DNA from 4 places in the Oceanibaculum indicum P24 genome. Region 1 is predicted to be linked to each of the others. Evidence: predicted binding sites of a transcription regulator. Region 1 holds the regulator's gene; each other region holds the start of a gene.

Region 1 (7,563 bases):
CGGTCCACGCCCGGCACCTTGGCCAGCGCCTTCTCGACGCGGCCGACACAGGCCGCGCAGCTCATCCCCTCAATGGAGAGGTCATAGGTCCGTTCGATGCTCATGAACCCTAGATGGGGCTTCCAGCGATGGGAAGGTCAAGCAGATTTCCGGCAGCAGCAATGCGCTTGCCTTTGCGGGCGCGGCGGGGCTTGCTATAACCATTGTCCGGGATGCATACGCACCCCAACACCGACCGCCAAGTGATTGATATGTATATCCTGATCGATAATTACGACAGCTTCACCTATAACCTCTGGCACTTCCTGGGCGACCTTGGCGCCGAAGTGCAGGTGAAGCGCAACGACCAGATCACCGTCGATCAGGTGATGGCGGGGGGCTATCAGGGCATCGTCATCTCGCCCGGCCCCTGCGACCCGGACCGCGCCGGCATCTGCCTGGAACTGATCGAGCGCGCCAAGGGTACGCTGCCGATCTTCGGCGTCTGCCTCGGCCTGCAGGCCATCGGTCAGGCCTTCGGCGGCAAGGTGGTGCGTGGCCCGGTGCCGATGCATGGCAAGGTCAGCCCGATCCATCACAAGAACGCCAGCGTCTTCAAGGGGCTGCCCTCGCCGCTGACGGCGACGCGCTACCATTCGCTGGTGATCGAGAAGGACGGGCTGCCGGACTGCCTGGAAATCACGGCGGAGACCGAGGACGGCGTGATCATGGGGCTGGCCCACAAGACCCTCCCGATCCACGGTGTGCAGTTCCATCCCGAGAGCATCGCCACCGAACATGGCCACGCCATGCTGAAGAACTTCCTCGACATCGCGGAACGCCGCAACGCGGCCTGAGGATTGGGCATGGTTCTGGACATGAAAGCCCTGCTGGGCATCGTTGCCACCGGCCGCGCGCTGACGCGCAGCGAGGCGGAGGCAGCCTTCGAGATCATCATGAGCGGCGACGCCACCCCGTCGCAGATGGGCGGCTTCCTGATGGCGTTGCGCGTGCGTGGCGAGACGGTGGATGAGATCACCGCCGCCGCCAGCGTGATGCGCGCCAAGGCGCTGAAAGTGACCGCCCCGGTCGACGCCATCGACACCTGCGGCACCGGCGGCGATGCGTCGGGCACCTACAATATCTCCACCGCCGTGGCGCTGGTCTGTGCCGGCCTCGGCGTGCCGGTCGCCAAGCACGGCAACCGCAGCCTGACCTCGAAGTCCGGCGCTGCCGATGTGCTGACCGCGCTGGGCGTCGATATCGACTGCGAGATGAGCCTGATCGAGGAGGCGATGCGCGACGCAAATGTCGGTTTCCTGATGGCGCCGCGCCATCATGGCGCCATGCGGCATGTCGCCGGCACCCGGGTCGAGCTGGGCACGCGCACCATCTTCAACCTGCTGGGGCCACTCTCCAGCCCGGCCGGCGTGAAGCGCCAGCTGATCGGCGTGTTCTCCCGCGATTTCCTGAAGCCGATGGCCGAGGCGCTGCGCAATCTGGGCAGCGTGCACGCCTGGGTGATCCATGGCAGCGACGGGCTGGACGAGATCACCACCACCGGCCCGACCCATGTGGTCGAGTTGAAAGACGGCAAGCTGGCCGAATTCGAGATCGGCCCGGCCGATGCCGGCCTGGCACTGGCAAAGCCGGAAGCCATCAAGGGCGGCGACCCCGCCTTCAATGCCGCGGCACTGCACCGGCTGCTGGATGGCGAGAAAGGGGCCTATCGCGATATCGTGCTGCTGAATGCGGCGGCGGCCCTCATCGTCGCCGGCAAGGTGGGCGACCTGATGGAAGGTGCCGCTCTCGCCGCCACCGCGCTGGACCAGGGCAAGGCGAAGGCAGCGCTGGCGAAGCTGGTCGCCATCACCAACCGGGGCAAGGCGGCATGAGCGACGTTCTGGAGAAAATCTGCGCCGACAAGCGCGACCACATCGCCGCCCGCAAGGCGGTGAAGTCCCTGTCGGTGGTTGAGACGGAGGCGAAGCAGGCCAGTGCGCCGCGCGGTTTCGTGAAGGCGCTGCAAAAGGCCAATGCGGCGGACCGCTACGGGCTGATCGCGGAGATCAAGAAGGCCTCGCCCAGTAAGGGGCTCATCCGGGCCGATTTCGACCCGCCTGCCCTCGCCCGCGCCTATCGCGAGGGCGGTGCGTCCTGTCTATCGGTGCTGACCGACGAGCCTTATTTCCAGGGCCGGGACGATTATCTCGTCGCTGCCCGCGCGGCGGTGGATCTACCGTGCCTGCGCAAGGATTTCATGCTGGAGCCGTACCAGATCGTCGAATCACGCGCGCTGGGGGCGGATTGCATCCTGCTGATCATGGCGGCGCTGTCGGACAGCCAGGCGGCGGAACTGGAACAGGCCGCCGTCGATCTCGGCATGGATGTGCTGGTCGAGGTGCATGATGGCGCGGAATTGGACCGGGCGCTGAAGCTGAAATCGCCGCTGCTGGGCGTGAACAACCGCAATCTGAAGACCCTGGCGGTCGATATCGCGACGACGGAACAGCTGGCGGCCCGGGTGCCGGCAGGCAAGATGCTGGTTGCGGAAAGCGGCCTCTACACGCCGGACGACCTCGCCCGGATGGAACGGGCCGGGGCGCGCTGCTTCCTGATCGGCGAATCGCTAATGCGCCAGGCCGATGTGGCCGCCGCGACCCGTGCCCTGCTGACCCGTAACGAGGCGGCGGCCTGACCCATGAGCGGCTTCACCCATTTCGATGCCGAGGGCAAGGCTGTGATGGTCGATGTCTCGGACAAGGACGAGACGGAGCGCGTGGCGACCGCCATCGGCAGCATCACCATGCAGCCGGAAACCCTGGCGCTGATCCTGGAAGGCGGGGTGAAGAAGGGCGACGTGCTGTCGGTCGCGCGCCTTGCCGGCATCATGGGCGCCAAGCGCACGCCGGACCTGATCCCGCTGTGCCACCCGCTGGCACTGACTTCCGTGAAGGTTGAGCTGAAGGCCGATCCCGCACGGAACGCTGTCGATATCGAGGCGACCTGCAAGCTGAAGGGCCGTACAGGCGTCGAGATGGAGGCGCTGACGGCGGTCAGCATCGCGGCGCTCACCGTCTATGACATGTGCAAGGCGGTGGATCGCGGCATGCGCATCGGCGATATCCGGCTGGTCCATAAATCGGGCGGCAAATCCGGCACTTATGAGGCGGAACGGTGATCCCCGTCGAGGAGGCACTGGCGAAGATTCTTTCGTCCCTGACGCCACTGGGCGCCGAGGAAGTCTCGGTCGAGGCGGCGCTGGGCCGGGTGCTGGCCGAGGATGTCGCCGCCCGCGTGACGCAGCCGCCCAAGCCGGTTTCCGCCATGGATGGCTATGCCGTGAAGGCGGCGGATGTCGCCTGCGTGCCGGCCACGCTGACGGTCATCGGAGAGGCACCGGCCGGGCGCGGCTATCAGGGCATGGTGGAAAGCGGCCAGGCAGTGCGCATCTTCACCGGCGCGCCGCTGCCGGACGGGGCCGACAGCATCGTCATCCAGGAGGATACCGAGGCCAGCGGCACCAGCGTTACGGTGAAGGAAGCCCCTGCGCTTGGCAATTACGTGCGTCCTGCCGGCCTCGATTTTCGCATGGGCGATATCGGCATTCCGGCGGGCAAGCTGTTGAATGCGCGCGATATTGGCCTGGCCGCCGGCATGAACCATCCCTGGCTGCGGGTGGTGCGCCGGCCGCGCATCGCCATCCTGGCGACCGGCGACGAGATCGTGCGGCCGGGCGATCCCATCGGCCGCGACCAGATCGTCAGCTCCAACGCGCTGGCGCTATCCGCCTTTGTGCGCGGTGCCGGCGGCGAGCCGCTGGTGCTGGGCATCGCGCCCGACGAGATGGACGGGCTGACCCGGATGATCGCCGGCGCGCGCGGTGCCGATCTGCTGGTGACCACCGGCGGCGCCTCGGTCGGCGACCATGATCTGATCCAGACCGTGCTGGGCGAGGCCGGCAGCCTGGATTTCTGGAAGATTGCCATGCGGCCCGGCAAGCCGCTGATGTTCGGCAAGATCAATGACACGCCCGTGCTGGGCCTGCCCGGCAATCCGGTCTCTTCCATGGTGTGCGCCCTGCTGTTCCTGGGACCGGCCATCGCGCGGCTGCTGGGTCAGGCTGCCAAAGGGCCGGAAACCCAGCCGGCCCGGCTGGCGGCCGATCTGAAGCCGAATGACCGCCGCCAGGATTATCTGCGCGCCACGCTCACCATCGATGCCGATGGCACGATGCTGGCGACACCCTTCGCCAAGCAGGACAGCTCGCAATTCTCGCTGCTCACAAAGGCCGGCGGGCTGCTGGTCCGGCCGCCGCATGATCCCGCCCGCAAGGCCGGCGAGATCGTCCAGGTGATTCCCTTCCGCGACAGCTACTTCTGAGTTTTTTCGCGACGGTTAGTGTTCCGCGCTTGACCTGAAACGAGAACAAAACTAAAACACCTACTCAGGTTTTTGTTTTGTTCCATATCTTGTTGCGCTGATGCAGACAGCCGCCATTGCTTGCGGCGCCCCGTCAAAGAGCGTGGCAGACAGGAGGTGCTGGTGCTCACGAAGAAACAGTTCGAACTGTTGACCTTCATCAACCGGCGGCTGAACGAGAGCGGCGTCTCCCCCTCCTTCGACGAAATGAAGGAAGCGCTCAATCTGCGCTCCAAATCCGGCATTCACCGCCTGATCACCGGGCTTGAGGAGCGCGGCTTCATCCGCCGCCTGCCGCACCGCGCCCGCGCGCTTGAGGTTCTGCGCCTGCCGGAGCAGGTCTCGGCAAAGGATACTGGGCGCCAGCCTTCTGAGACGACCGGCAAGCGCTTTACACCGAACGTCATCGAAGGGCATTTCGCCGGGCCGCTTGCGGGTGCCGCTACCGGGCAGGATATCCGGGCCGTGCCGCTGCCGCTCTACGGCAAGATAGCCGCCGGCACCCCAATCGAGGCGCTGCGCGACGAAAGCGCCGCCATCGACGTGCCACTCAGCCTGCTCGGCAAGGGCGAGCATTACGCGCTTGAGATCGAAGGCGATTCTATGGTCGAGGCCGGCATCCAGGATGGCGACACCGTCATCATCCAGCGCTGCGACACGGCGGAGAATGGCACCATCGTGGTGGCACTGGTGGACGAGCAGGAAGCGACCCTGAAACGGCTGCGGCGCAAGGGCGGCTCGATTGCCCTGGAACCGGCCAATGCAGCCTATGAGACGCGAATTTTCGGGCCGGAACGGGTGAAGGTGCAGGGCCGGCTGGTCGGGCTGCTGCGTCGCTACTGAGGGCCGTCACGGAGCCTAGCGGTTGCGCTGGGCCGCCGGATCAGGCGCCCAGGGTCTGATGCCACGATCCGCACCGACCGAATCCAGGCGGAGGACTCCATCCTCCAGATAGAGCGCATGGGCGCCATGCCGCCACAGGTCGAACCGGTCCACTACCAGCCGCGCCGACGGGCAGCGCTGGCGGATCGGCACGAGGGCCACGACGATATCGGCGCTGCGGCAATCCTCCGCCAGCGCCTGTGGATCGCGGATAATCGCGACCTTTAGCCTCCCGACCTCTCCGATACAGCCCAACCCGTCACAGGCAATGCCGTCGCGTCCACCGCTGCCGGGGCGCGGCATAGCGATACGCCATTCCTGCCCGGCGCGTTGCAGCCAGTTCTCCGCCGTGAAGGACGCCGCTCGGACGGAGGAAAAGGCCAGCCCGTTCGTGCCGCGCAACGCAACCAGCTTCGCCTCGCCATCGACCAGCAGCAAAGGCTGGGGGGCGATCCAAGGCATCGCAAGACCGGCCACAACCGGCACTAATCCAGCGAAACGCCAGGCGCGTTGCCAGAGCGCCAGCCACAGACCGCCGAGCGAAACCGCTAGCAGTGCAGCCGCGTGCATCGCCGGCACCGCCAGAACGGCACCCGGCAGGGCGGATATCCAGGCGCCGACTGCCAGCACGCCATCGATGCCGAGGCCCATCGGGGCGAGCGCTAGCCCTTCCAGCCCGAAGGGGAGCAGCAGCAAGGCCAGCACGCCCCACGGCATGATCCAGAAAGCGGTCAGCGGCACCGCGGCCATATTGGCCAGCGCGCCATAGAGTGCCACCTGGTTGAAATGATAGGCGGCAAAGGGCAGCGTCCCGGCTGTCGCCAGCACCGAGGTGGCAACCAGGCCAAACAGATAGAGAGAACCGCGCCGCAACGGTCCCGCTCCGGCGCGAAAGGCCGCAAAGCGCTCTCGGTTCGCCTCATAGAAAGCGACCAGCAGCAGCACGGCGGCAAAGGACATCTGGAAGCTCGGCCCCAGCATCACCTCCGGTGCCAGCAGCAGGATGAAGGCGGCTGCCCAGGCGATCAGCCGCAGCGAGATTGCCACCCGGTCGATCAATACCGCAACCAATACCAGCCCGGTCATCAGGAAGGCGCGCTGTGTCGGCACGGTGGCCCCGGCCAGCAGCAGATAGACGAAGGACGCGGCGAGCGCGGCAAGCGCCGCCCATTTCTTGATCGGCTGGTTCAGCGCCAGCGCCGGCGACAGGGCCATCAGGAAACGCAGCGTGAAGAAAACAGTGCCGGCCACCAGCCCCATATGCAGGCCGGAAATCGCCAGCAGGTGCGCAAGGCCGGAATCACGCATCGTCTCCAGGGTTTGCTCGGACAGGCCGGAGCGGTCGCCGGTCAGCAGCGCTACCGCCATGGCCCCTGTCTCGTCCGGCAGGATCGCGCGGATACGCTCCGTGATGGTCCGCCGCAGCCCGTCGACGGCAACCCAGAAGCCGGCGGGCTTGCCCTCCGCCAACCGCGAAACATCCCCGATGGCATAGCCGACCCCGCCGATCCCCTCGAAATAGGCGTGGCGCTGGAAGTCGAATGCGCCGGGGGCTGAAGGCCCGGGCGGCGGCCGCAGCACGGCGCGCAGGCGTATTCGGTCGCCCAGCGCAATCTCCGGCATCTCCGAGCGCACCACCATCCGCACCCGACGCGGCATTTTATCGGGGGACAGCCGGCCGATCCGTGTGGGCTCCAGGGTCAGCCGCCTGTCGCCGGGCCGCTGCTCGATGCGGACAAGCTGCCCTTCCACGATAACCGGCCCGATCTGTCGGTCCAGGAAGATGGTGCCGGCGGTCTGGCTACGGTATTGCGCCGCTGCGAAGCCCAGCGAAAAGGCGCAGACCAGCAACGCGAGCAGCCGTCCGTTCAGCGAGCGGTGCAGCAGAACGGCGAGGCCTATCGCGGCCCCCAGCCCTGCCCCGCCTACCCAGAGAGGCGGTTCGGCTTTCAGCAGGAAGTAGCCGCCAATGCCGCAGCCCAGCACCACCGGCAGCCAGAGCATCCAGCGCTCGCGTTCGGCCAGGAAGGGCGACGCGATGCCGGAAAGCAGGCGTAATGCAGCACTTCCGGGCACAGCCTCCTGTTGCCCGGCACCTGCCGCGATGCCTTCTTCCTGATGCATTGCGCCTCCCGCTTATGCAGAACACACTAATGCAGGGCGCGCCGCTGCGCATCCCGTAGTATGGCGGCGGCAATCACCACCGGACCGCGAAAGGAAAAGCAGCTTGAGCCTCACGCTTCACGGCTATCGCTACAGCGTCTATGCGCGGATCGTGCG
Region 2 (7,563 bases), on a different contig from region 1:
GCTGGACACCTGGTTCTCCTCCGCCCTGTGGCCGTTCTCCACGCTGGGCTGGCCGGACGAAACGCCGGAGCTGAAGCGCTATTACCCCGGCGACGTGCTGGTCACGGGTCTGGACATCATCTTTTTCTGGGTTGCCCGGATGATGATGGCGGGCATACATTTCGAGAAGGATATCCCGTTCCGCACCGTCTATATCCACGCGCTGGTGCGCGACGAGCGCGGCCAGAAGATGTCGAAGTCGAAGGGCAATGTCATCGATCCGCTGGACCTGATCGACCGGTTCGGCGCCGATGCGCTGCGCTTCACCCTGACGGCGCAGGCCGGGCAGGGGCGGGACATCAAGCTGGCCGAAAGCCGGGTCGAGGGCTATCGCAACTTCGCCACCAAGCTGTGGAACGCGGCGCGCTATTGCGAGATGAACGGGGCGCGGGCCGTCGAGGGCTTCGATCCCGCCACGGCCAAGCAGCGGGTCAATCGCTGGATTGCCGGCGAGGTCGTGCGGACAGCGAAGAAGATATCGCAGGCCTTTGAAACCTATCGCTTTAACGACGCCGCCGGTGCGGCCTACCAATTCATCTGGGGCAGCTTCTGCGACTGGTATCTGGAATTCACCAAGCCGATCCTGCTGGGCGAGGACGAGGCCGCCAAGGCCGAGACCCGCGCCATGACCGGCTGGGCGCTGGACCAGATCCTGCTGATGCTGCACCCGATCATGCCCTACATCACCGAAGAGCTGTGGAACGCGCTTGCCGAAAAACGCGGCGGGCTGCTGATCTCGGCATCCTTCCCGGACCTGCCGGACAGCCTGATCGACCCGGAAGCCGATGCGGAGATGGAATGGCTGGTGCGGCTGATCTCCGACATCCGCTCGGTGCGCAGCGACATGAATGTGCCGCCCGCCGCCAAGGCACCGCTGCAGGTGAAGGGCGCCAGTGCCGCCACGCAGGCGCGGTTTGCGGCGCATAACGACATCATCCTGCGCATGGCACGGCTCTCCGGGGTCGAGACGGTGGATGAAACCGCCAGGGGGGCAGTGCAGATCGTCCTCGACGAGGCCACGCTTGCCCTGCCGCTGGCCGAGCTGATCGATGTCTCGGCGGAAAAGCAGCGCCTGACCAAGGAGATCGACAAGGTGGAGGCGGAGATTAGGAAGATCGCCGCCAAGCTGGCGAACGAGAATTTCGTCGCCAAGGCGCCGCCCGAGGTGGTCGAGGAGAATCAGGAGCGCAAGGCCGACGCCGAGGCCACCCGCGACAAGCTGTCGGCAGCCCTGCAGCGACTGGCGGCGGTGTAGGCCCGGCTCCTGAAGGCTGAAAGCCTAACGGTTCCAGCGCTTTTATATGCTTTCCGTCATTCCTGGCCTTGTGCCGGGAATCCACGGTTGAGCTGACGCTGGCATCAGTTGAGCAGGCTGAAACCTGGACCCCCGGGACAAGCCCGGGGGTGACGGGTGGAGTTTGATTCTGGAAAGCCTGTTGCAGGTGCGAACTGTCTGCTTGAGCGGACAGCTTGTGTCTTACGCCAGCTTCTTTTCCGCTGCCGCGCCGAGATAGGGCTTCAGATAGCGTCCGGTGTGGCTGCGCGGGTTTTCGGCCACTTCCTCGGGCGTGCCGATGGCGACGATCTCGCCGCCGCCGGTGCCGCCTTCCGGCCCCAGATCGATGACCCAGTCGGCGGTCTTGATGACCTCCAGATTATGCTCGATCACCAGCACCGTGTTGCCCTGATCGACCAGCGCGTGCAGCACTTCCAGCAGCTTCTTCACATCCTCGAAATGCAGGCCGGTGGTCGGCTCGTCGAGGATATAGAGGGTGCGCCCCGTGGCCCGGCGGGAGAGCTCCTTCGCCAGCTTCACGCGCTGCGCCTCGCCGCCCGACAGGGTGGTGGCCTGCTGGCCGACATGGACATAGCCGAGGCCGACCCGTTCCAGCGTCTCCATCTTGTCGCGGATTGAGGGGACGGCCTGGAAGAACTGCGCCGCATCCTCCACCGTCATGTCCAGCACATCGGCGATGGACTTGCCCTTGAAGTGGATTTCCAAAGTCTCGCGGTTATAGCGCTTGCCCTTGCAGACGTCGCACTGGACATAGACGTCGGGCAGGAAATGCATTTCGATCTTGATGACGCCATCGCCCTGGCAGGCTTCGCAGCGGCCGCCCTTCACGTTGAAGGAGAAGCGGCCCGGCGCGTAGCCGCGCGACTTCGCCTCCGGCAGTCCGGCGAACCAGTCGCGGATCGGCGTGAAGGCGCCGGTATAGGTGGCGGGGTTGGAGCGCGGGGTGCGGCCGATCGGCGACTGGTCGATGTCGATCACCTTGTCGATCAGCTCGATGCCGTCGATCCGGTCATGCGGGGCGGCATGTTCGCGCGCATTGTGCAGCCGCCGGGCCAGCGCCTTGTAGAGCGTGTCGATGATCAGGGTCGATTTGCCCCCGCCCGACACGCCGGTCACGCAGGCGAAGGTGCCGAGCGGGATATCGACCGAGACATTCTTTAGATTATTGCCAGTGGCGCCGCTCAGCCGCAGCACCTGGCCCTTCTTGCCCTTGCGCCGCTTCGCCGGCACCGGCACCTGGCGCATGCCGGTCAGATACTGGCCGGTGATGCTGGCCGGGTTCTGCATCACCTCGGCCGGCGTGCCCATCGCCACCACCGTGCCGCCATGCGCGCCCGCACCCGGTCCCATATCGACCAGATAATCGGCGGCGCGGATCGAATCCTCGTCATGTTCGACCACGATAACCGTATTGCCGATGTCGCGCAGCCGGCGCAGCGTGGCCAGCAGCCGGTCATTATCGCGCTGATGCAGGCCGATGGAGGGCTCGTCCAGCACATAGAGCACGCCGGTGAGGCCGGACCCGATCTGCGAGGCGAGGCGGATACGCTGGCTCTCGCCGCCCGACAGCGTGGCCGAGGCGCGCGACAGCGTCAGATAGTCGAGGCCGACATTCATCAGGAAGCCCAGCCGCTCGTTGATTTCCTTCAGGATGCGGCCGGCGATCTCGTTCTGCTTGTCGGAGAGCGTGCCGGAGAGGCGGCCGAACCAGTCATGCGCCTCGGCGACGGAGAATTCCGCGACTTCCGAGATATTGCGCCCGTCGAGCTTCACCGCCAGCGCCTCCGGCTTCAGCCGCTGGCCGTGGCAGGTTTCGCAGGTGGTAACGGACTGGAAGCGGCCCAGCTCCTCGCGCACCCAGGCGCTGTCGGTCTCGCGAAACCGGCGGGCGAGGTTGGGCACGATACCCTCGAACGGCTTGTTGGTGGTGTATTTGCGCAAGCCATCGTCGAAGGTCATTTCGACCGCATCCGCGCCGGTACCGAACAGGACGCCGTTGCGGGCCTCTTCCGGCAGGTCACGGAAGGGCGTGCGCATCTTCACGCCGAAATGCTTGGCCAGGCTCTCCAGCGTCTGTTTGTAATATTGCGAGGAGGAATTGGCCCAGGGCGCGATGGCGCCTTCCGCGAGGCTCAGCGTGTCGTTCGGCACCACCATCTCGGGGTCGAAATACATCTTGGTGCCAAGCCCATCGCAGGCCGGGCAGGCGCCGAACGGGTTGTTGAAGGAGAACAGGCGCGGCTCGATCTCGTCGATGGTGAAGCCGCTGACCGGGCAGGCGAACTTGGCGGAGAAGATCGTCCGCTCGCCGCCATCGGCATTTTCCGCGATGGCCAGCCCGTCGGCCAGCTCCAGCGCGGTTTCCAGCGAATCGGCCAGCCGCGTCGCCAGGCCGTCGCGCACCACCAGCCGGTCGATCACCACCTCGATATCGTGCTTGCGCTTCTTGTCCAGCGCCGGCGCCTCGTCGATCTCGTAGAGCTCGCCGTCGATCTTCACGCGGGTGAAGCCGCGCTTCTGCAGCTCCTGCAGTTCCTTGCGGTATTCGCCCTTGCGGCCGCGCACGATGGGCGCCAGCAGGTAGAGGCGCGTGCCTTCCGGCATCGCCACAATGCGGTCCACCATCTGGCTGACCGTCTGGCTCTCGATCGGCAGGCCAGTGGCGGGCGAGTAGGGGATGCCGACCCGCGCGAACAGCAGGCGCATATAGTCGTAGATCTCGGTGACCGTGCCCACGGTGGAGCGCGGATTCTTCGAGGTCGTCTTCTGCTCGATGGAAATCGCCGGTGACAGGCCCTCGATCAGGTCCACATCCGGCTTGCCCATCAGCTCCAGGAACTGGCGGGCATAGGCCGACAGGCTCTCGACATAGCGGCGCTGCCCTTCGGCATAGATCGTGTCGAAGGCCAGCGACGACTTGCCGGAACCGGACAGGCCGGTGATGACCGTCAGGCTGTTGCGCGGCAGATCGACATCGACACTCTTCAGATTGTGCTCGCGGGCGCCGCGAACGCGGATGGTCTCAAGCATGGGGCAAACCGTCTCGGGAGGTTATGGCCTGAACTATATGGCGGGCGAATTGCTTTCTTGCCACCTTTCAATTATAAACTCAAAAAGGAACAAAAAAAGAACAAATAGCAATTCAGGAAAGAAACTGAAAATGCAGTTGTGCGGAGGCGCTATTGATACGATGCCGGAACGACTACCCGGTGGCATCCGAACGTCCTTTGCATGTAAAGTCGCTACCCACAGTGACGGCTGGCGATAAAGGATCGCCGCTTTGTCGCTGATTTCGTTTGTTTTGTATCTATTCTTGAAGTTTGGGGAAACACATGGCCGGGTCCGTCAACAAAGTCATCCTGATCGGTAATCTGGGACGCGATCCGGAGATTCGCTCCATGCAGAACGGCCAGAAGGTGGCGAATCTGGCGCTGGCGACTTCGGAGAGCTGGCGCGACCGCCAGAGCGGCGAGCGCAAGGAGCGCACAGAGTGGCACCGCGTCGTGATCTTCAACGAGAACCTCATTGATGTCGCCGAGAAATATCTGCGCAAGGGCTCGAAAATCTACATCGAAGGCTCGCTACAGACCCGCAAATGGCAGGATCAGAGCGGCCAGGAGAAGTACACGACCGAAATCGTGCTGCAGCGCTATCGCGGCGAGCTGACCATGCTCGACGGGCGTGGCGATGGCGGTGGCTCCGGCGGCGGTTATGGCGGTGGCTCCGGTGGCGGGGGCGGAGGTTATGATTCGGGTCCGGACGATTATTCGGGCGGCTCTTCCGGTGGCTCTGGCGGCGGTGCACCCCGTGGCGGCAGCGACCTGGATGACGAAATTCCCTTCTGACAGGGCGGGACAGCTATTTTTTCCGGACAGCCCAAAATTTAACGCTCTCGAAAGCAATAGAGCCTAAAGTTGCCGGGTTCTTAAAGTAACATCCTTATAGACATTGCATGGCTGGACTCCTCAAAGAGCGTCTGGGGCACTGGGTAGGGTTCTACCCGGAGCCTGTCCTGCTCATTGAGGGCGGGATCGTTCGCGATTCGAACATTGCGCTGTCCCGGTTGATCGGTGTCGATGATGCCGCGTTCGGCCATGGCCAGTCTTTCGCCCGTGTCGTCAGCATCGACGCGCAGCGGGCGGGTGGGATTTCCTGGCTGACGGGCAAGCTGATCGGGCCGGACTCTGAAGTGCCGGTGGAGGTGCTGCTGCTGCCGCTCCAAGCCGGCAAGGAGGCGCGCGAGCATATCGTCTATCTGCGCGACCGGCGGCCCTGGCTAGAGCGCGAGGAGACCCTGCACAGGGCGAAATTGCAGGCCGAGACGGAACGCAACTCGGCCCGCCAGTTCCTGGCGCAGATGACGCATGAATTGCGCACGCCGCTGAACGCGGTTATCGGGTTCAGCGAGATCATGGTCAACCAGCTGTTCGGGCCGCTGGATAACCGGTACCGCGACTATGCCGAGGATATCATGCAGAGCGGCCGTCACCTGCTCGGCATCATCAACGATATTCTCGATCTGTCGAAGATCGAGGCCGGCGAGATGGTGCTCGACGAGCGCCAGGTCGATATCGGCCGGATATTGCAGACCTCGATCCGCATTCTAAGCGAGCGTGCGGCCATGGGGCAGGTGAAGATTCAGGTCGATCCCGCCTGCATTTTCCCTCTGGTCGTCGGCGATGAAACCAAGCTGAAGCAGCTCTTCCTCAACCTCCTGTCGAACGCGGTGAAGTTCACGCCGGCCGGGGGGCGTGTTGTGGTGCGCAGCGAGATCGATTCGCGGGGCTGGCTCGCCATTTCCGTGATCGACACCGGTATCGGGATGAGTGCCGCCGATTCGAAGATCGCCATGATGCCGTTCAAGCAACTGCATGCGAAGACCGAGCATGATGATCGTGGCACCGGCCTCGGGCTGACGATCAGCCAGGCCATCGCGGCCCTGCATAATGGCGTGCTGGAGCTGGAGAGCGAGGTCGGCAAGGGCACGAGGGTTACCCTGAAGCTGCCGGCGGATCGGCTGCTGGCGGTCTCCTGAGGCACGCTCTCGCGCCCGGTTCGCTTCAGACGAGGCCGGTCGTCCCCTCCATTGAGGAACCCTGCAGCTTCGCATTGCCCATGGCGGCACCGATGAAACGGGCACCGTCGAGATTGGCGCCGGTCAGGTCGGCTTCGTCGAGTTTCGCCCGCGACAGGTCGGCGCCGGCGAGATTGGCATGCATCAGTTTCGCGCCGCGCAGATCGGCACCCACCAGCTTCGCACCGCGCAGATCGGTACTGAGCGACCGCCCGGAACTGCCGACATCGGTCAGCGGGGACAGGTCGGCGCCGGCCAGGATCGATTCGTTCAGATGCGCATGTTCCAGGCTCGCGCCGCGCAGATCGGCATTGCGCAGGATCGCGGCACGCAGGTCAGTTCGTGCCAGATTGGCGCTGGCCAGCTGCACCCCGGTCAGGTTACAGCCGCGCAGGATGGCCTCGGCCATTGAAATGGCGGTCAGGTTGCGCGCGGAAAAATCGCCGCGCGACAGGTCGATGCCGTCCAGGGTGAGGCGCTTGCCCTCGTGCGCCGCGCTCCGGACCCAGCTTTCGTGCATGTCGAGCGCTGCTTCCAGGTCCAGGCCGGCATCTTCCGGCGTCTTCGGCAGCACCGCCCGGGCAAAGACCGGGGAGGTGAGGTGGGTGAGGTCGAGAATGGCCCCGGTGAGATCGACGCCATCGAAATTGGCATCGTGAATACGCGCGTTGGTCAGCACGGCGCCGTGGAAATCGGCACCGGCGGCATTCACCCCGATCAGGTTCACGCCGGTCATGATGGCATTGCGGAAATTGCTCATCCGCAGGTCGGCGTTGCGCAGATCGGCATTGGACAGGTTCGCCTCGCTGAAATCGGCGCGTAGCGTAAAGGAACCGCCCATTTTCGCATTGCTGAGATTGGCGCCTTCGGCATTGATGGCGCTCATATCCGCATGGCCGTCACCATGGCTGACAGCCGTGGGAATCCGGTTGGCGGAATAGCGCGCCAGAACGGCCTCGCGGATGTCGGCCTCGGTCAGATTGGCGCCAACCAGGCTGGCGCCGCGGAAGCACGCACCGCGCAGGTCCGCGCGTGTCAGGTCGGCGCCATTGAAATTGGTGCGGCGCAGGTCAGCGGCATAGAAATTGGCGAATTGCAGCTTGGTCCGGCGGAACAGACTGCCGGCGAGAGCAGCACCGGTGAAATCCGATTC
Region 3 (7,563 bases), on a different contig from region 1:
AACGTATCGCAGAACCAGGCCGATTTCCGCCTCGCCAGCAGCCTGTACCGGCAGAACATCACCCTGATGAAGCTGGCCATCGGCCGCCAGCCGGGCGCTTAAGATCGGGCGCGTAAGACCAGGTAGCGGATAGAAGGAGAGAGCAGGATGTCACAGGATCTGATGCGCGCGATGACCGTCTCGACCTCGGGCATGAAGGCCCAGGGTCTGCGGCTGCGGGTGATCTCGGAAAACCTCGCGAACGCCGATTCGGTGGCGCAGGGGCCGGGGCAGGAGCCGTACCGGCGCAAGCTGGTGATGTTCCGCAACGAGCTGGACCGGGCCGACAATCTGCACAAGGTGTCGGTCAGCCGCGTGACGAACGACCCCTCGCAGTTCCAGACCAAGTACGATCCGACGCATCCCTATGCGGATCAGGACGGCTACATCATGACTCCGAACGTCTCCTCGCTGATCGAAACCATGGATATGCGCGAGGCGCAGCGCAGCTACGAGGCCAATCTGAACGTCGTCGAGACCTCGATGTCGATGCTGACCAGGACCATCGATCTTCTGCGCATTTGATGATAAATAGGAAGCGTTGAGCGCGAAGGAGGAAGTGCCATGGTTGCCCGGATCGGTGATGCGATCGCTGCCTATGCCAAGACCGGCCAGATCGACAGCGGTCCGTCTGGTGGCAGTGCGGTTGCGCCTGGCAAGGATTTCGCCAGCTTCCTGCGCGACAGCGTCCAGGAGGCGCACGAGGTCATGAAGGGCGGCGAGCAGATGAGCATGAAGGCCATCACCGGCAAGGCCGACCTCAATGATGTGATCGTCGCGGTGAACGATGCCGAGGTGACGCTGCAGACCGTCGTCGGCCTGCGCGACCGGATGGTCCAGGCCTATCAGGAAATCCTGCGCATGCCGATCTGATGGCCCGGTTCCACTAGGAAAAGGGCCGCGGCATGAACCCGAGTGATGTCATCGATGTTTCCCGCGAGGCGCTGCTGGCCACGCTGGTGATCAGCGCCCCGGCGATGCTGGTCGGGTTGGTCATCGGCCTGATCATCGCGCTGTTCCAGGCGTTGACGCACATCCAGGAAATGACACTGGTCTTCGTGCCGAAGATCATCGTGGTGTTCGCCAGCCTGTTTGTCTTCATGCCCTTCATGCTAAGCACGCTGCTGGATTTCTCGGCGACGCTGGTGGACCGCATCATCGGGCTGAATTAGCGGAGGCTGCTGCCGGCCGATGCCTTTCGAGCTGTTCCTTCCCGCCCAGTTCTTCGCCTTCTTCCTGGTGTTTTCGCGCGTCGGCGCGGCGCTCTCCATGATGCCCGGGCTGGGCGAGGGGCTGGTGTCCATTCGGGTCCGGCTGGCCTTCGCCATGCTGGTCAGCTTCCTGACGCTGCCGATGGTGCAGGACACGCTGCCGGCAATGCCGCCGACCGCGCCGCAACTGACCCTGCTGGTGGCCGGCGAGGTGGTGATCGGCCTGTTCATCGGCACCCTGTCGCGCATCGCGCTGACCATCCTGGAAATGGCCGGCTTCATCATCTCCATGCAGATCGGCCTTGCCTCGGCGCAGGTCTTCAACCCCAGTCTGGGCGCGCAAGGCTCGCTGCCGGGCGCATTGCTCAGCACCATCGGCGTGCTGCTGATCCTGGCGACCAACCTGCATCACATCTTCATCCTGGGGGTGGTGGACAGCTACACGCTGTTCACGCCCGGCGCGCCGCTGCCGGTGCAGGATTTCTCCATGGCGGTGACCCGGGCGGTGTCCGACGGGTTCCGCATCGCGCTGCAGATCGGCGCGCCGCTGCTGGTGATCGGCGTGCTGTTCCAGGTCAGCGTCGGTGTGCTGTCGCGCCTCATGCCGCAGCTGCAGATTTTCTTCATCGTGCTGCCGTTCCAGCTGCTGCTGGGCGTTTTCCTGTTCTCGCTGATATTGTCGGCCTCGATGATGTGGTTCCTGCGCTACTATGAAAGCGTGGTGATGCGCATGCTGGCACTTTGACTTAAGGTGCGGATAGGCAGGCACGGCAGCGCCAGCCTGTAAGTTTCATGAAGCGGAGCTGGCCCCCTGGCGGGAACCCGGCTCCAGACGGCGGAGGCCATGTCCGACGATCAGGACGAAGCGTCCAAAACAGAAGACCCGACAGACAAGAAACTGTCGGATGCCCGGGAGAAGGGCCAGGTCGCCGTCTCGCGCGAGATCGCGAGCTGGCTGGCGCTGGTCGGCGGGCTGCTGATCGTCAGCCTGTTCGCCAGCTTCATCTCCAAGCAGGTCTACACCACCATCCGACCCTTCATCGAAAAGCCGCACGAGCTGATCCTGGATGCGGCCAGTGTCGGCAGTGTCTTCGGCTTTGCGCTGGCCGGCACCGCCATCGCCCTCGCCATTCCGTTGCTGCTGTTCATGTTTCTGGGGGCTGCCGCGAACGTGATGCAGAATGGCGTGCTGTTCGCGCCGGAGGCGATTGCGCCGAAGCTGGAGAATATCTCGCCCCTCAAGGGGCTGAAAAAGATGTTCTCTTCCAGCGGGCTGGTCGAGTTCCTGAAGGGCATCTTCAAGATCGTGCTGGTGGGCGCGCTGCTGGGCGTGATCCTGTATCCGGAGCTGTCGCGGCTGGAAGAGATCATGCAGCTGGACCCGGTTTCCATGCTGGAGGAAATCCGCTGGATGCTGATCCTGCTGCTGGGTGGTGCCGTGGCGCTGATGGCGGTCATCGCCTTCGCCGATTTGGTCTATCAGCGCTACTCCTTCAACAAGCAGATGCGCATGACTAAGCAGGAGGTGCGCGACGAATACAAGCAGACCGAAGGCGATCCGATGATCAAGGGACGCCTGCGCAATCTGCGCATGCAGCGCGCCCGCCAGCGCATGATGGCCGCCGTGCCGCAGGCCACGGTGGTGGTCACCAACCCGACCCATTATGCGGTTGCCATCAAGTATGAGCGCGACAGCATGCAGGCGCCGATGGTGGTCGCCAAGGGCATCGACGCGGTGGCGCTGCGCATCCGCGAGATGGCGGAGGAACACAAGGTGCCGGTTGTCGAGAATCCGCCGGTCGCCCGCATGCTGTACGCGACGGTCGAGATCGACCAGGAAATCAAGCCGGAGCAGTATCAGGCCATCGCCGAGATCATCTCCTACGTCTTCCGCCTGAATCAGGGGCGTAATCCGAACATCAACCAGGGGCGCAATGGCGGATCCATCCGGCAATAGCCCCGCTACCGGCGGTCTGTTCGGCGACCTTGCCCGGCTGTTCGGCAAGGGCGGCGGTTCTGACGCTGCCCCGGATACCGGCCCGGTTACGGCGCCCGCGGGCGTTGAGACCTTCAACCCTGCTGGGGGTGGCCCTGTTGGCGGCAGTTTGGCCGGCATCGGCAGCGACCAGCTGTCACAGGCCTTCGAGAATGCGCCTCTGGCCATCGTCTTCGCCGACCGTGCGGGGCGGGTGCTGGCTGGCAACCGCATGTTCTGCGAACTGGCCGGTCTCGACAGCGTATCGCCGCAGGCCGGGCTGGCGCTGTCGGACCTCGTGATGGCCGAGGATGCCGGGCTGCTGGCCGAGGCCACCGGTCAGGCACTCGCCGGGTCGCCGCCGGGCCATCCGGTGGAGCTGCGCATGGCGCGCGATCCCGAACTGGTCGCCGCCGGCTTCGTCCGCGCCCTGCAATGCCCTGACGAGACGGCGGAGGAAGCGGAAAGTGCGCCCAGCCTGATACTGCATCTGATCGATGTCAGCCAGCGCAAGAAGCTGGAGGCGCAGTTCGTACAGTCGCAGAAGATGCAGGCGGTCGGCCAGCTGGCCGGCGGCGTGGCCCATGATTTCAACAATCTGCTGACCGCGATGATCGGCTTCTGCGACCTGCTGCTGCTGCGTCACTCGCCGGGCGACCAGTCTTTCGCCGACATCATGCAGATCAAGCAGAACGCCAACCGGGCGGCCAATCTGGTGCGCCAGCTGCTGGCCTTCTCGCGCCAGCAGACGCTGCGGCCGCGCGTGCTGGACGTATCGGAGGTGCTGTCGGAACTCTCCCACCTGCTGCGCCGGCTGATGGGCGAGAATATCCGGCTCGACATGCGCCATGGCCGCAATCTCGATCTGGTGAAGGCCGATCAGGGGCAGATCGAGCAGGTCATCCTGAACCTCGCCGTGAATGCGCGCGATGCCATGCCGGAGGGCGGCGCGCTGAGCATCGCGACGGAGACCATCGAGATCATCCGCGCCCAGCAGATTGGCTCGGAGGAGATCCTGCCCGGCCGCTATGTGAAGATCGAGGTTGCCGATACCGGCACCGGCATCCCGCCCGAAGTGGTGCCGCGCATCTTCGAGCCCTTCTTCACCACCAAGGCGGTCGGATCGGGGACGGGGCTCGGCCTGTCCACCGTCTATGGCATCGTGAAGCAGACCGGCGGCCATGTGCTGGTCAACAGCGAGGTGGGGGAGGGTACCAGCTTCTCCATCCTGCTGCCGGCTTACGCGGCGGATGCCGCGCAGGGCGCCGAGCCGGGCGAGGAGGCCGAGGCGCGCAACCGCGACCTGACCGGCGCCGGCACCATCATGCTGGTGGAGGATGAGGACCCGGTCCGGCTGTTCAGCGCGCGCGCGCTGCGCAACAAGGGCTACAAGGTGATTGAGGCACGCTCCGGCGAGGCAGCGATGGAAATCCTCGCCGCCGAGGAGGAGCCGATCGACCTGCTGATCACCGATGTGGTCATGCCGGGCATCGATGGGCCGACGCTGATCCGCCTGGTCCGCGAACGCCGGCCGCACATCAAGGTGCTGTGTATTTCCGGCTATTCCGAGGATGCGCTGCGCCAGCGCATCGCCGAGGAAACCGGCATCGCCTTCCTGTCCAAGCCGTTCAGCCTGAAGCAGCTGGCCGGCCGCGTGAAGGAGCTGCTGGACGGTTGATCCCGCCCAGGGCGATTACCGCGCACGAAAATGAGAACAAATCAGGAAAATCTGTTGCGATATGGAACATATCGTGTACATTAATCCCTGCGTTGCCAGCCGGCGCCGCGCTGTGAAATAACAGGGAGCATTGCCATGTCGGCACAACTTCTCCGCCTCGTCGAAGGGGACAATATGGATAAGCAGAAGGCTCTGGATGCGGCGCTGGGGCAGATCGAGCGCGCATTCGGAAAGGGCTCGATCATGAAGCTGGGGCAGCGCGATTCGGCCGTGGAGATCGAGGCGATCTCGACCGGCTCGCTCGGCCTGGACATCGCGCTGGGCATTGGCGGGCTGCCGCGCGGTCGCATTATCGAGATTTACGGGCCGGAAAGCTCGGGCAAGACGACGCTGGCGCTGCATGCGGTGGCCGAGGCGCAGAAGGTCGGCGGCACCTGTGCCTTCGTCGATGCGGAGCATGCGCTGGACCCGACCTATGCGCGCAAGCTGGGCGTGAATGTCGATGAGCTGCTGATCTCGCAGCCCGATGCCGGCGAGCAGGCGCTGGAGATTGCCGATACGCTGGTGCGTTCCGGCGCCATCGACGTGCTGGTGGTGGACAGCGTGGCCGCCCTGGTGCCGCGCGCCGAGCTGGAAGGCGAGATGGGCGACAGCCATGTAGGATTGCAGGCCCGGCTGATGAGCCAGGCGCTGCGCAAGCTGACCGCCTCGATCTCCAAGTCGCGCTGCATGGTGATCTTCATCAACCAGATCCGCATGAAGATCGGCGTCATGTTCGGCAATCCGGAGACCACGACCGGCGGCCATGCGCTGAAATTCTACGCCTCCGTCCGTCTCGACATCCGCCGCATCGGCGCGATCAAGGACAAGGACGAGGTGGTGGGCAACCAGACCCGCGTGAAGGTGGTGAAGAATAAGGTGGCGCCGCCCTTCCGCGTCGTCGAGTTCGACATCATGTATGGCGAGGGCGTGTCGAAGATGGGCGAGCTGGTCGATCTCGGCGTGAAGGCCAATATCGTCGAGAAGTCCGGCGCCTGGTTCTCCTACAATGGACAGCGCATCGGCCAGGGCCGGGAGAACGCCAAGAACTTCCTGCGCGAGAACACCGCCATGGCGCAGGAGATCGAGCAGAAAATCCGTGCCAATGCCGGCATCGTCTCGGAGGCGCTGATGGGCGCACCGGAGGATGACGGCCCCGACTCCCCGCCGGAGGAGTAAGGCTGGTTTCCGCCGCTGGACAGCGTTCCCGGCGGCCCGTATAAGCGAAGACCCGCTGGTGATCGGCGGCGCGGATGCCCTGACAGGCTCTTATGGCCTGATCGGGACAGTTCGCGCCGCTTTGCCATATGCGCCATCTGTGTGCGCTGCAGGGAAGGCCCGCATCGGCGGGACTTCACGGCGGTGCCCGATGGCACGATATAAGGGAATTGGGCACGGGAAACGGCAGGCCGGCTTTGACGGTGCCATACCCGACGCGAAACCTGGACCAAGCTAGAAGACTGCACGCATGAACACGGCGAACGATATCCGCAAGACCTTCCTGGAGTATTTCGCGCGCAACGGGCACGAGATCGTTTCCTCCAGCCCGCTGGTGCCGCGCAACGACCCCACCTTGCTGTTCACCAATGCCGGCATGGTGCAGTTCAAGAATGTCTTCACCGGCGCCGAGACCCGGCCCTATGATCGGGCGGTCACCTCGCAGAAATGCGTGCGTGCCGGCGGCAAGCACAATGATCTGGAGAATGTCGGCTATACCGCGCGTCACCACACCTTCTTCGAGATGCTGGGGAATTTCTCCTTCGGCGATTATTTCAAGGAACGCGCGATCGAGCTGGCCTGGAACTTGGTCACGAAGGAATACGGCCTGCCGAAGGACCGGCTGCTGGTCACCGTCTATGCCGAGGATGAGCAGGCGCACGGGCTGTGGAAGAAGATCGCCGGCCTGACCGACGACAAGATCATCCGCATCGGCACCTCCGACAATTTCTGGCAGATGGGCGATACCGGCCCGTGCGGCCCGTGCTCGGAAATCTTTTTCGATCATGGCGACAAGATCCCGGGTGGCCCTCCCGGCAGCCCGGACGAGGATGGCGACCGCTTCATCGAAATCTGGAACCTGGTGTTCATGCAGTTCGAGCAGCGGGCACCCGGCGACCGTGTGTCGCTGCCGCGCCCGTCGATTGATACCGGCATGGGGCTGGAGCGCATCACCGCCGTGCTGCAGGGCAAACACGACAATTACGATATCGACCTGATGCGCGCCCTGATCGAGGCCTCGGCGGAGGCATCGGGCGTCGATCCCGACGGGCCGTTCAAGACCTCGCACCGGGTGATCGCCGATCATCTGCGCGCCAGTTCCTTCCTGATCGCCGATGGCGTGCTGCCGGCCAATGAGGGTCGCGGCTATGTGCTGCGCCGGATCATGCGCCGCGCCATGCGCCACGCCCACATGCTGGGCTGCCGCGAGCCGCTGCTGTGGCGTCTCGTGCCCGCCCTGGTGCGCCAGATGGGCGAGGCCTATCCGGAACTGTCGCGCGCCCAGGCGCTGATCGTCGAGACGCTGAAGCTGGAGGAAAACCGCTTCAAGCAGATGCTGGATCGCGGCCTGAAGCTGCTGGAGGAGGAGACCGCCAGCCTGGGTTCCGGCGGCACCCTGTCCG
Region 4 (7,563 bases), on a different contig from region 1:
TGCGTAGCGCGCGGAGCATTCGGGACAGGAGAGGATCATTGTGCGGACCACCATGTCATGGTCTAGCTTTTAGCCTGCCCGTCGCACCGGTGGCAAGCGAGGCTCTTAGGGCAGGGGGACTGTCGGACTTTTCTCGGCGGACTTCCCGCGGCGGGCGGCTGGACGCTGGGCCGCCGGCTGTGCCATCTTGCCCGCGGTCTTTCCCTTAGGGGTGTTATGTCCTGCGGGTAGGCGAGTATCAGGAAAGGTGGCGGCTTCCGTGGTTCGTTTCGAAAATGTCGGGATGCGGTTTCGCGACGGGCCAGCCGTGCTGGAGAATATCGGCTTCACGCTGCCGCCTGGCTCCTTCCATTTCCTGACCGGGCCGAGCGGCGCCGGCAAATCCACCCTGCTGAAGCTGATCTATCTGGCGCTGAAGCCTTCCTCCGGGCGTATCCGGCTGTTCGACCGCGATGTTGCGGGGATTCCGCGCCGGGAACAGCCTGACCTGCGCCGCCGCATCGGCGTGGTGTTCCAGGATTTCCGGCTGCTCGGCCATCTGACCGCGCTGGACAATGTGGCGCTGCCGCTGCGCATTGCCGGGGCGAAGGAAAGCCTGATCCGCCGTCATGTGCCTGAACTGCTGGACTGGGTCGGGCTTGGCGATCATATGAATGCGCTGCCGGCCACCCTGTCGGGCGGGCAGCAGCAGCGCGTCGCCATCGCGCGCGCGGTGATCGGCCGGCCGAAGCTGCTGCTGGCCGACGAGCCGACCGGCAATGTCGATGACCAGATCGCCATGCGGCTGCTGTTCCTGTTTGAGGAGCTGAACCGGATGGGAACCACCGTGCTGATCGCCACCCACAACAACATGCTGGTGGACCGGTTCAGCTATCCCCGTCTCGATCTGCGCGACGGGCATCTGTCCCGGCCGGGCATCGACAGCGCGGTTGCCTGAGGTCCAGATGATTTTCCGGCGCCATTCCGACCTGCCGCTCCGCGGCGATGCAACCAGCCGCTTCCTGCCCTGGATCATCGGCGTGATGGTGTTCCTGGCGACGCTGTCGGTTGCCGGCCTGCTGCTGGCGCAGGATGTGACGCAGCGCTGGCGCTCCGCTCTGGCCGGGACGCTGACCGTGCAGGTGCCGCCGCCGTTCGATGAGACGGACCCGCAGGCCCAGCTGGCCGAGGTGCTGCAGGTACTGCGCGATACGCCGGGCATCGGGCGCGCCGATCCGCTGTCGGTCGAACAGAGCCGTGCCCTGCTGGAGCCCTGGCTCGGCAGTGGCCAGATCATCGACGAGCTGCCCTTGCCGCGCCTGATCGACGTGGCGTTGCGGCCCGGCGCGCGGCTGGATTTCGCGGCGCTGGAAACCAGGCTGGCCGGCATCGCGCCCGGAATCGTGCTGGATGATCACGGCCGCTGGCTGGGCGATCTGGTGCGGGTCGCGCGGTCGGTGGAGCTGGTAGCCGCGACGGCGGTGCTGCTGGTCGCGCTGACAGCGGTGCTGGCGGTGGTGTTCGCGGTCCGCACCGGCCTTGCCATCCACCGCGAGGTGATCGACGTGCTGCATCTGGTCGGTGCACGTGACAGCTACATCGCCAAGCAGTTCGCCCGCCATGCGCTGACTCTCAGCCTGCGCGGCAGCATTCTGGGGGCGCTGTTCGCCCTGGCACTGCTGGCGGGCATTGCCCTTCTGGCCAATGGGGGTGCCGAGGGGCTGTCGGCGGAGGGGTTCCTGCCAGCCGATCTCTGGCGCATCCTGCGGCCGCTGGACTGGGCGGCGCTGGCCGCCGTGCCGGTGGGCGCCGTCCTGCTGGCGGTGCTGGCGACACGGCTGGCCGTGATGCGTGCGCTTTCCCGGCTGGTATAGGACTGCCGCCGATGACCGCGCGCCGCCGCATCTTTCGCCGATCCGGTTCGTCCAGGCATCCAGGGCCAAGGCGCTGGCGGCTGTTGCTGCCGGCCCTTGCGCTGGCCCTTGCTGTCTGGGCGGGCGGGTTCTTCAGCTATGCCGCGTCGATCCCGCGCGAAGTCGGGAATCCGGACCAGCGGACCGACGCTATCGTCGTGCTCACCGGCGGCAGCCTTAGGCTGGAGGTGGGCCTGCGCCTGCTGCGGGCCGGGCTGGCGGACCGGCTTCTGGTGTCCGGCGTCCATCCGGATGTGACGCGGGAGGCGCTGCTGCGGCTGCTGCCGGAATGGACCGAGTCGATGAATGCGCGCATCGATATCGACTATGCGGCCAATAATACGGTCGGCAACGCCTCGGAAACGGCGGAATGGCTGCGCGAGCGCGGCTACCGCTCGCTGCGGCTGGTGACGGCGAACTATCATCTGCGCCGCAGCCTGCTGGAATTCCGCGACGCCATGCCGGAGATCGAGATCGTCCCACATCCGGTGTTTCCGGAGGATTTCCACCTTGCGGAATGGTGGCGCTGGCCGGGCAGTGCCGCGCTGATCTTCTCGGAGTACAACAAGTTCCTGATGGCGCATCTGCGCCTGTCCCTGGCCGGCCTCATCAAAGGATAGACGCCCGGAAATGAGTGCGTTGCGTTCGTTGCTGTTCAATATGGCGTTCTTCGGCTGGACCGCGATCCTGTGCATCGGCGGGGTCCCGCTGCTGGCAGCGCCGTCGGGCTGGATCATCGCCGCGCAGCGCTTCTGGGCGCGGGGCGTGATCGGGCTGCTGCGGCTGCTGGCCGGCACCGGCTACACAGTCATCGGCCGGGAGAACCTGCCCGACGGTCCCTTCGTCATTGCCTCGAAGCACCAGTCGGCCTGGGACACGATCATCTTTTTCCTGCTGCTGGACCGCCCGGCCTATGTGCTGAAGAAGGAATTGCTGGCGATCCCGCTCTATGGCTGGTACGCGCAGCGCGCCGGCCATATCGCGGTGGATCGCAAGGCTGGCGCAAAGGCACTGCGCACGCTGCTGGAGGATGCGCGGCGGGCTATCGCGCATGGCATGGTGCCGGTGATCTTCCCGCAGGGCACGCGGACCGCCCCCGGCACGCACCGGCCCTACCAGCCGGGCATCGCGGCGCTGTACAAGGGGCTGGACGTGCCGGTGGTACCGGTGGCGCTGAATTCCGGCCTGTTCTGGGGGCGGCGTGCCTTCCGCAAGGAGCCCGGGACCATCCGGCTGGAGTTCCTGCCGGCGATCCCGCCGGGGATGGACCGGCCCGGCTTCATGGCCGCGCTGGAGGGAGCCATCGAGCAGGCGACGGACCGCCTGTCAGCGGAAGGCTTATCCCCAGAAGCCTGAGATTTGTCCTTGTGAATCCTGGGGACAAGGCCGATCTGCAAGGCCTGGCAGGAGGTTATCCGGCAACGGTCGGTGGAAACATAACAAGAACATATTTATTGTCCGCCGCCGCCAAGCTGGTACACTATCTGGCCGTTCGATTGCGTTGGAGCGTTTCATGGCGGGTATCGCGGCGATTTCGCAGCAGATCTGGGACATGAAATACCGGCTGAAGCGGGCCGATGGCGCGCCGCTGGACCGCACGCTGGAGGATAGCTGGCGCCGTGTGGCGACGGCGCTTGCCGCGCCGGAGCGCGACCAGGCGCTGTGGGAAGGCCGCTTCTACGAGGCGCTGGAGGATTTCAAGTTCCTGCCCGCCGGCCGCATCCTGGCCGGGGCCGGCACCGACCGCAGCGTCACCCTGTTCAACTGCTTCGTCATGGGCACGGTCCCGGACGATATGGCCGGCATCTTCGAGCATCTGAAGGAAGCCGCGCTGACCATGCAGCAGGGTGGTGGCATCGGCTATGATTTCTCGACGCTCAGGCCCAAGGGCGCGCCGGTGAAGGGGGTGGGGGCGGATGCATCCGGCCCGCTGCCCTTCATGGATGTGTGGGATGCGATGTGCCGCACCATCATGAGCGCCGGCCACCGCCGCGGCGCGATGATGGCGACGATGCGCTGCGACCATCCCGACATCGAGGATTTCATCGCCGCCAAGCAGGAGGCGGGCCGCCTGCGCATGTTCAACCTGTCGGTGCTGGTGACCGACGCCTTCATGCAGGCGGTGCAGGAGGGCGGGTCCTGGGACCTGGTGTTCGGCGGCACAATCTATCGCACGGTCGAGGCGCGCGAACTGTGGGACCGGATCATGCGGGCAACCTACGCCTATGCCGAGCCGGGGGTGATCTTCATCGACCGGGTGAACAACCGCAACAACCTGCATTACTGCGAGACCATTGCCGCCACCAACCCGTGCGGCGAGCAGCCGCTGCCCCCCTATGGCGCCTGCCTGCTGGGCTCGATCAATCTGGCGAAGCTGGTGGAGCGTCCGTTCGAGAGCGATGCCGCGATCGATATCGGCCGGCTGGAGGCGCTGGTCGCGACCGCCGTGCGCATGATGGACAATGTCACCGACGTGTCGCGCTTCCCGCTGCCGCAGCAGCAGCATGAGGCGCAGGCAAAGCGGCGCATCGGGCTTGGCGTCACCGGGCTGGCCGACGCGCTGATCTTCTGCGGCGCGCGCTATGGCAGTGCCGATGCGGTGGCGCTGACCGAGCGCTGGATGGCGGCGATCCGTCGTGCGGCCTATCTCGCCTCGGTCGAGCTGGCGAAGGAGAAGGGGCCGTTTCCGCTGTTCGACCGGGACCACTATCTGGCAGGCGAGACGATCCAGGAGCTGGATGCGGATGTGCGGGACGCTATCGCCCAGCACGGTATCCGCAACGCGCTGCTGACCTCCATCGCCCCGACCGGCACCATCTCCATCCTGGCGGATAATGTGTCCTCGGGCCTGGAGCCGGTGTTCAGCTTCGAATATACCCGCACCGTGCTGATGCCCGACGGCAGCCGCAGGGAGGAGCAGGTCACCGACTATGCGCTGCGCCTCTACCGCCGGCTGAAGGGGGAGACCGCGCGGCTGACCGACGCCTTCGTCGATGCCCAGCGGCTGTCGCCCAGCGACCATGTGGTGATGCAGGCCGCCGTGCAGAAATACATCGACAGCTCGATTTCCAAGACCATCAACATCCCGGTCGATCTGCCGTTCGAGCAGTTCAAGAATGTCTATCGCATGGCCTATGAGTCCGGCTGCAAGGGCTGCACCACCTACCGGCCGAACGAGATCACAGGCGCCGTGCTGCAGGTGAAGCCGGAGACGGTGGAGGGCACACAGCAGCCGGAGCTGGCGCTGGACAAGCCGGAGGCAAGGCCGGCAGACCAGTTCGAGGCCGGCGCCGTCATCTACATGACGCAGCCGCTGAACCGGCCGGAGGAGCTGCCGGGCAAGACCTACAAGATCAACTGGCCGGAGAGCGAGCACGCGCTCTACATCACCGTGAACGATGTGATCCAGGATGGGCGCCGCCGGCCGTTCGAGATTTTCATCAACTCCAAGAACATGGAGCATTTTGCCTGGACCGTGGCGCTGACCCGCATGATCAGCGCGGTGTTCCGGCGCGGCGGCGACGTCTCCTTCGTGGTGGAAGAGCTGAAGGCCGTGTTCGACCCGCGCGGCGGACAATGGATGGGCGGGCGCTATGTGCCCTCCCTGCTGGCCGCCATCGGCGATGTGATCGAACGCCACCTGATCGATATCGGCTTCATCCCGCAGCCGGAAGAAAAGCGCCAGGGCCATCTCGCCGAACGCAAGGTGGTGGGGCTCGCCGACCAGCGCCTCCGGCAATGCCCGAAATGCGGCCAGCCCAGCCTGATCCGGCAGGAGGGCTGCGATACCTGCACCTCCTGCGGCTATTCCAAGTGCGGGTGACTCAGAAGCCCAGCCAGAATTCACGCTTCGAGGGGTCGAGGCCATTCTGGGTGTTCACCAGAGAGCCGTAGAGCGTGCCGGGCAAACTCATGGCACCGAACCCCGCGTTCAGCACTGCGCCGAAGATGCCGCCATTGACCTTGTCCAGCTCTGCGTCCGTCAGCTGATCGTTCCGCGCCCGGGTGAGCAGATCGCCGAACGCCGCCAGGTCATTGGTTTCCAGCGCATGCCCTTCGTCCCTGGCGAAGGCCACGATGTGCGGTGCCGGATCGGCATCCTGGGGCAGGGTGGCGACGGTGGACTGAAAACGCTGCTTGAGGGCCGCATCCTGCTGCAACGCCTGAATGAAACCGCCGATATTTTCCAGGGACATCTCTGATCCTCCCGATTGAACACAGGAGCATGTGTAGCGTCCCTGCGGCGGGCCTGCCTGACTGCCTGTCCCGAAAGGACAGGCATTTCGTCCCGGCCAAGAAAAAGGGCGACCCAAAGGCCGCCCTTTCCATAAAGAAGATGTTGTTGGATCAGGCCGACAGCTTGTCCAGCTCGCGCAGCAGCGTGTCGCCCATCACCGTGGTCGAGACCTTGGCGGTGCCCGGCACATAGATGTCGGCGGTACGGAAGCCGGCATCCAGCACGTTGTTGATGGCCTTCTCGATCATGTCGGCGTCCTCGCCCATGTCGAAGGAATAGCGCAGCAGCATGGCGAAGCTCAGCAGCTCGGCCAGCGGGTTCGCCATGTCCTGGCCGGCGATGTCCGGGGCGGAACCATGCACTGGCTCGTACAGCGCCATACGGCGGCCGGTGGTCGGGTCCTCAAGGCCGAGCGAGGCCGAGGGCAGCATGCCGAGCGAGCCGGTCAGCATCGCCGCGCAGTCGGACAGGATGTCGCCGAACAGATTGTCGGTGACGATTACGTCGAACTGCTTCGGGTTGCGCACCAGCTGCATCGCGCAGTTGTCGGCATACATGTGGTGCAGCTCGATGCCCTTGCCTTCGGTCTCATGCAGCTTGGTCACCGTCTCGCGCCACAGCACGCCGGTGTGCATGACATTGGCCTTCTCGACGGAATGCACCTTGCCGCCGCGCTTGCGGGCGAGGTCGAAGCCGACGCGCGCCACGCGCTCGATCTCCGGCGTCGTATAGACCTGGGTATCGACGGCCTTCTTGGTGCCGTCCGGCAGGGTTTCTACGCCCCGCGGCTCGCCGAAATAGACGCCGCCGGTCAGCTCGCGCAGGATCAGGATGTCCAGCCCCTCGACCAGCTCGCGCTTCAGCGTGGAGGCATCGGCCAGCGCCGGGAACACGATGGCCGGTCGCAGATTGGCGAACAGGTCCATTTCCTTGCGCAGGCGCAGCAGGCCGCGCTCCGGCTTCTTCTCGAACGGCAGGTCGTCCCACTTCGGGCCGCCGACCGAGCCGAACAGCACGGCGTCCACCGCCAGCGCGTCGGCCATGGTCTCGTCGGTCAGCGGGGTGCCATGCGCGTCCAGCGCGGCGCCGCCGACCAGGCCTTCCTGAATGTCGAAGGAAACGTGGCGGCGCTTGTCCATCCAGTCCACCACGCGGCGGACCTGACGCATCACCTCCGGCCCGATGCCGTCACCCGGCAGGACCAGCAGCTTCTTGTTCGATGCCATTTCTTGTTCTTTCCGTCTTTCGGGGGCGATCAGGCGGCGATCCACGGCTGGGAGAGGGCGAGCTTCTCCTCATAGCCGGCGATCTTCTGGTCCTTCTGCAGGGTCAGGCCGATATCGTCCAGACCATTCAGCAGGCAGTGCTTGCGGAAGGCATCCACCTCGAAGGCGATCTTCTCGCCATTCGGGCGGGTGATCTCCTGCTTCTCCA

Evidence for each region. Region 1 encodes LexA, which represses DNA repair genes until DNA is damaged. Its sites were predicted from a motif close to ATGTTCTANTTTGGTTC; they were not measured.
Region 2: uvrA (excinuclease ABC subunit UvrA) is a predicted target of LexA. The motif match lies at 4,454-4,470, and genes of this name have one in related genera.
Region 3: recA (recombinase RecA) is a predicted target of LexA. The motif match lies at 4,938-4,954, and genes of this name have one in related genera.
Region 4: P24_RS06630 (adenosylcobalamin-dependent ribonucleoside-diphosphate reductase) is a predicted target of LexA. The motif match lies at 3,325-3,341, and genes of this name have one in related genera.

Annotation. Positions count from the first base shown of each region.
Region 1 covers NZ_AMRL01000012.1:15,084-22,646, forward strand. Annotated here, with positions in the region: gene P24_RS10490 (heavy metal translocating P-type ATPase) at 1-104, opposite strand, end outside; gene P24_RS10495 (anthranilate synthase component II) at 252-836, shown strand; gene trpD (anthranilate phosphoribosyltransferase) at 846-1,874, shown strand; gene trpC (indole-3-glycerol phosphate synthase TrpC) at 1,871-2,677, shown strand; gene moaC (cyclic pyranopterin monophosphate synthase MoaC) at 2,681-3,160, shown strand; gene P24_RS10515 (molybdopterin molybdotransferase MoeA) at 3,157-4,362, shown strand; gene lexA (transcriptional repressor LexA) at 4,525-5,244, shown strand; gene P24_RS10525 (ComEC/Rec2 family competence protein) at 5,260-7,407, opposite strand; gene P24_RS10530 (glutathione S-transferase family protein) at 7,511-7,563, shown strand, end outside.
Region 2 covers NZ_AMRL01000004.1:3,982-11,544, reverse strand. Annotated here, with positions in the region: gene P24_RS04580 (valine--tRNA ligase) at 1-1,294, shown strand, start outside; gene uvrA (excinuclease ABC subunit UvrA) at 1,517-4,366, opposite strand; gene ssb (single-stranded DNA-binding protein) at 4,669-5,181, shown strand; gene P24_RS04565 (sensor histidine kinase) at 5,289-6,371, shown strand; gene P24_RS04560 (pentapeptide repeat-containing protein) at 6,397-7,563, opposite strand, start outside.
Region 3 covers NZ_AMRL01000013.1:26,384-33,946, forward strand. Annotated here, with positions in the region: gene flgB (flagellar basal body rod protein FlgB) at 1-102, shown strand, start outside; gene flgC (flagellar basal body rod protein FlgC) at 148-564, shown strand; gene fliE (flagellar hook-basal body complex protein FliE) at 604-912, shown strand; gene fliQ (flagellar biosynthesis protein FliQ) at 945-1,211, shown strand; gene fliR (flagellar biosynthetic protein FliR) at 1,231-1,995, shown strand; gene flhB (flagellar biosynthesis protein FlhB) at 2,095-3,207, shown strand; gene P24_RS11110 (ATP-binding protein) at 3,185-4,903, shown strand; gene recA (recombinase RecA) at 5,039-6,121, shown strand; gene alaS (alanine--tRNA ligase) at 6,411-7,563, shown strand, end outside.
Region 4 covers NZ_AMRL01000006.1:26,902-34,464, forward strand. Annotated here, with positions in the region: gene P24_RS19115 (DUF3426 domain-containing protein) at 1-54, opposite strand, end outside; gene ftsE (cell division ATP-binding protein FtsE) at 260-937, shown strand; gene P24_RS06615 (cell division protein FtsX) at 945-1,853, shown strand; gene P24_RS06620 (YdcF family protein) at 1,937-2,512, shown strand; gene P24_RS06625 (lysophospholipid acyltransferase family protein) at 2,523-3,248, shown strand; gene P24_RS06630 (adenosylcobalamin-dependent ribonucleoside-diphosphate reductase) at 3,406-5,715, shown strand; gene P24_RS06635 (Nif11 family protein) at 5,717-6,088, opposite strand; gene leuB (3-isopropylmalate dehydrogenase) at 6,240-7,355, opposite strand; gene leuD (3-isopropylmalate dehydratase small subunit) at 7,385-7,563, opposite strand, start outside.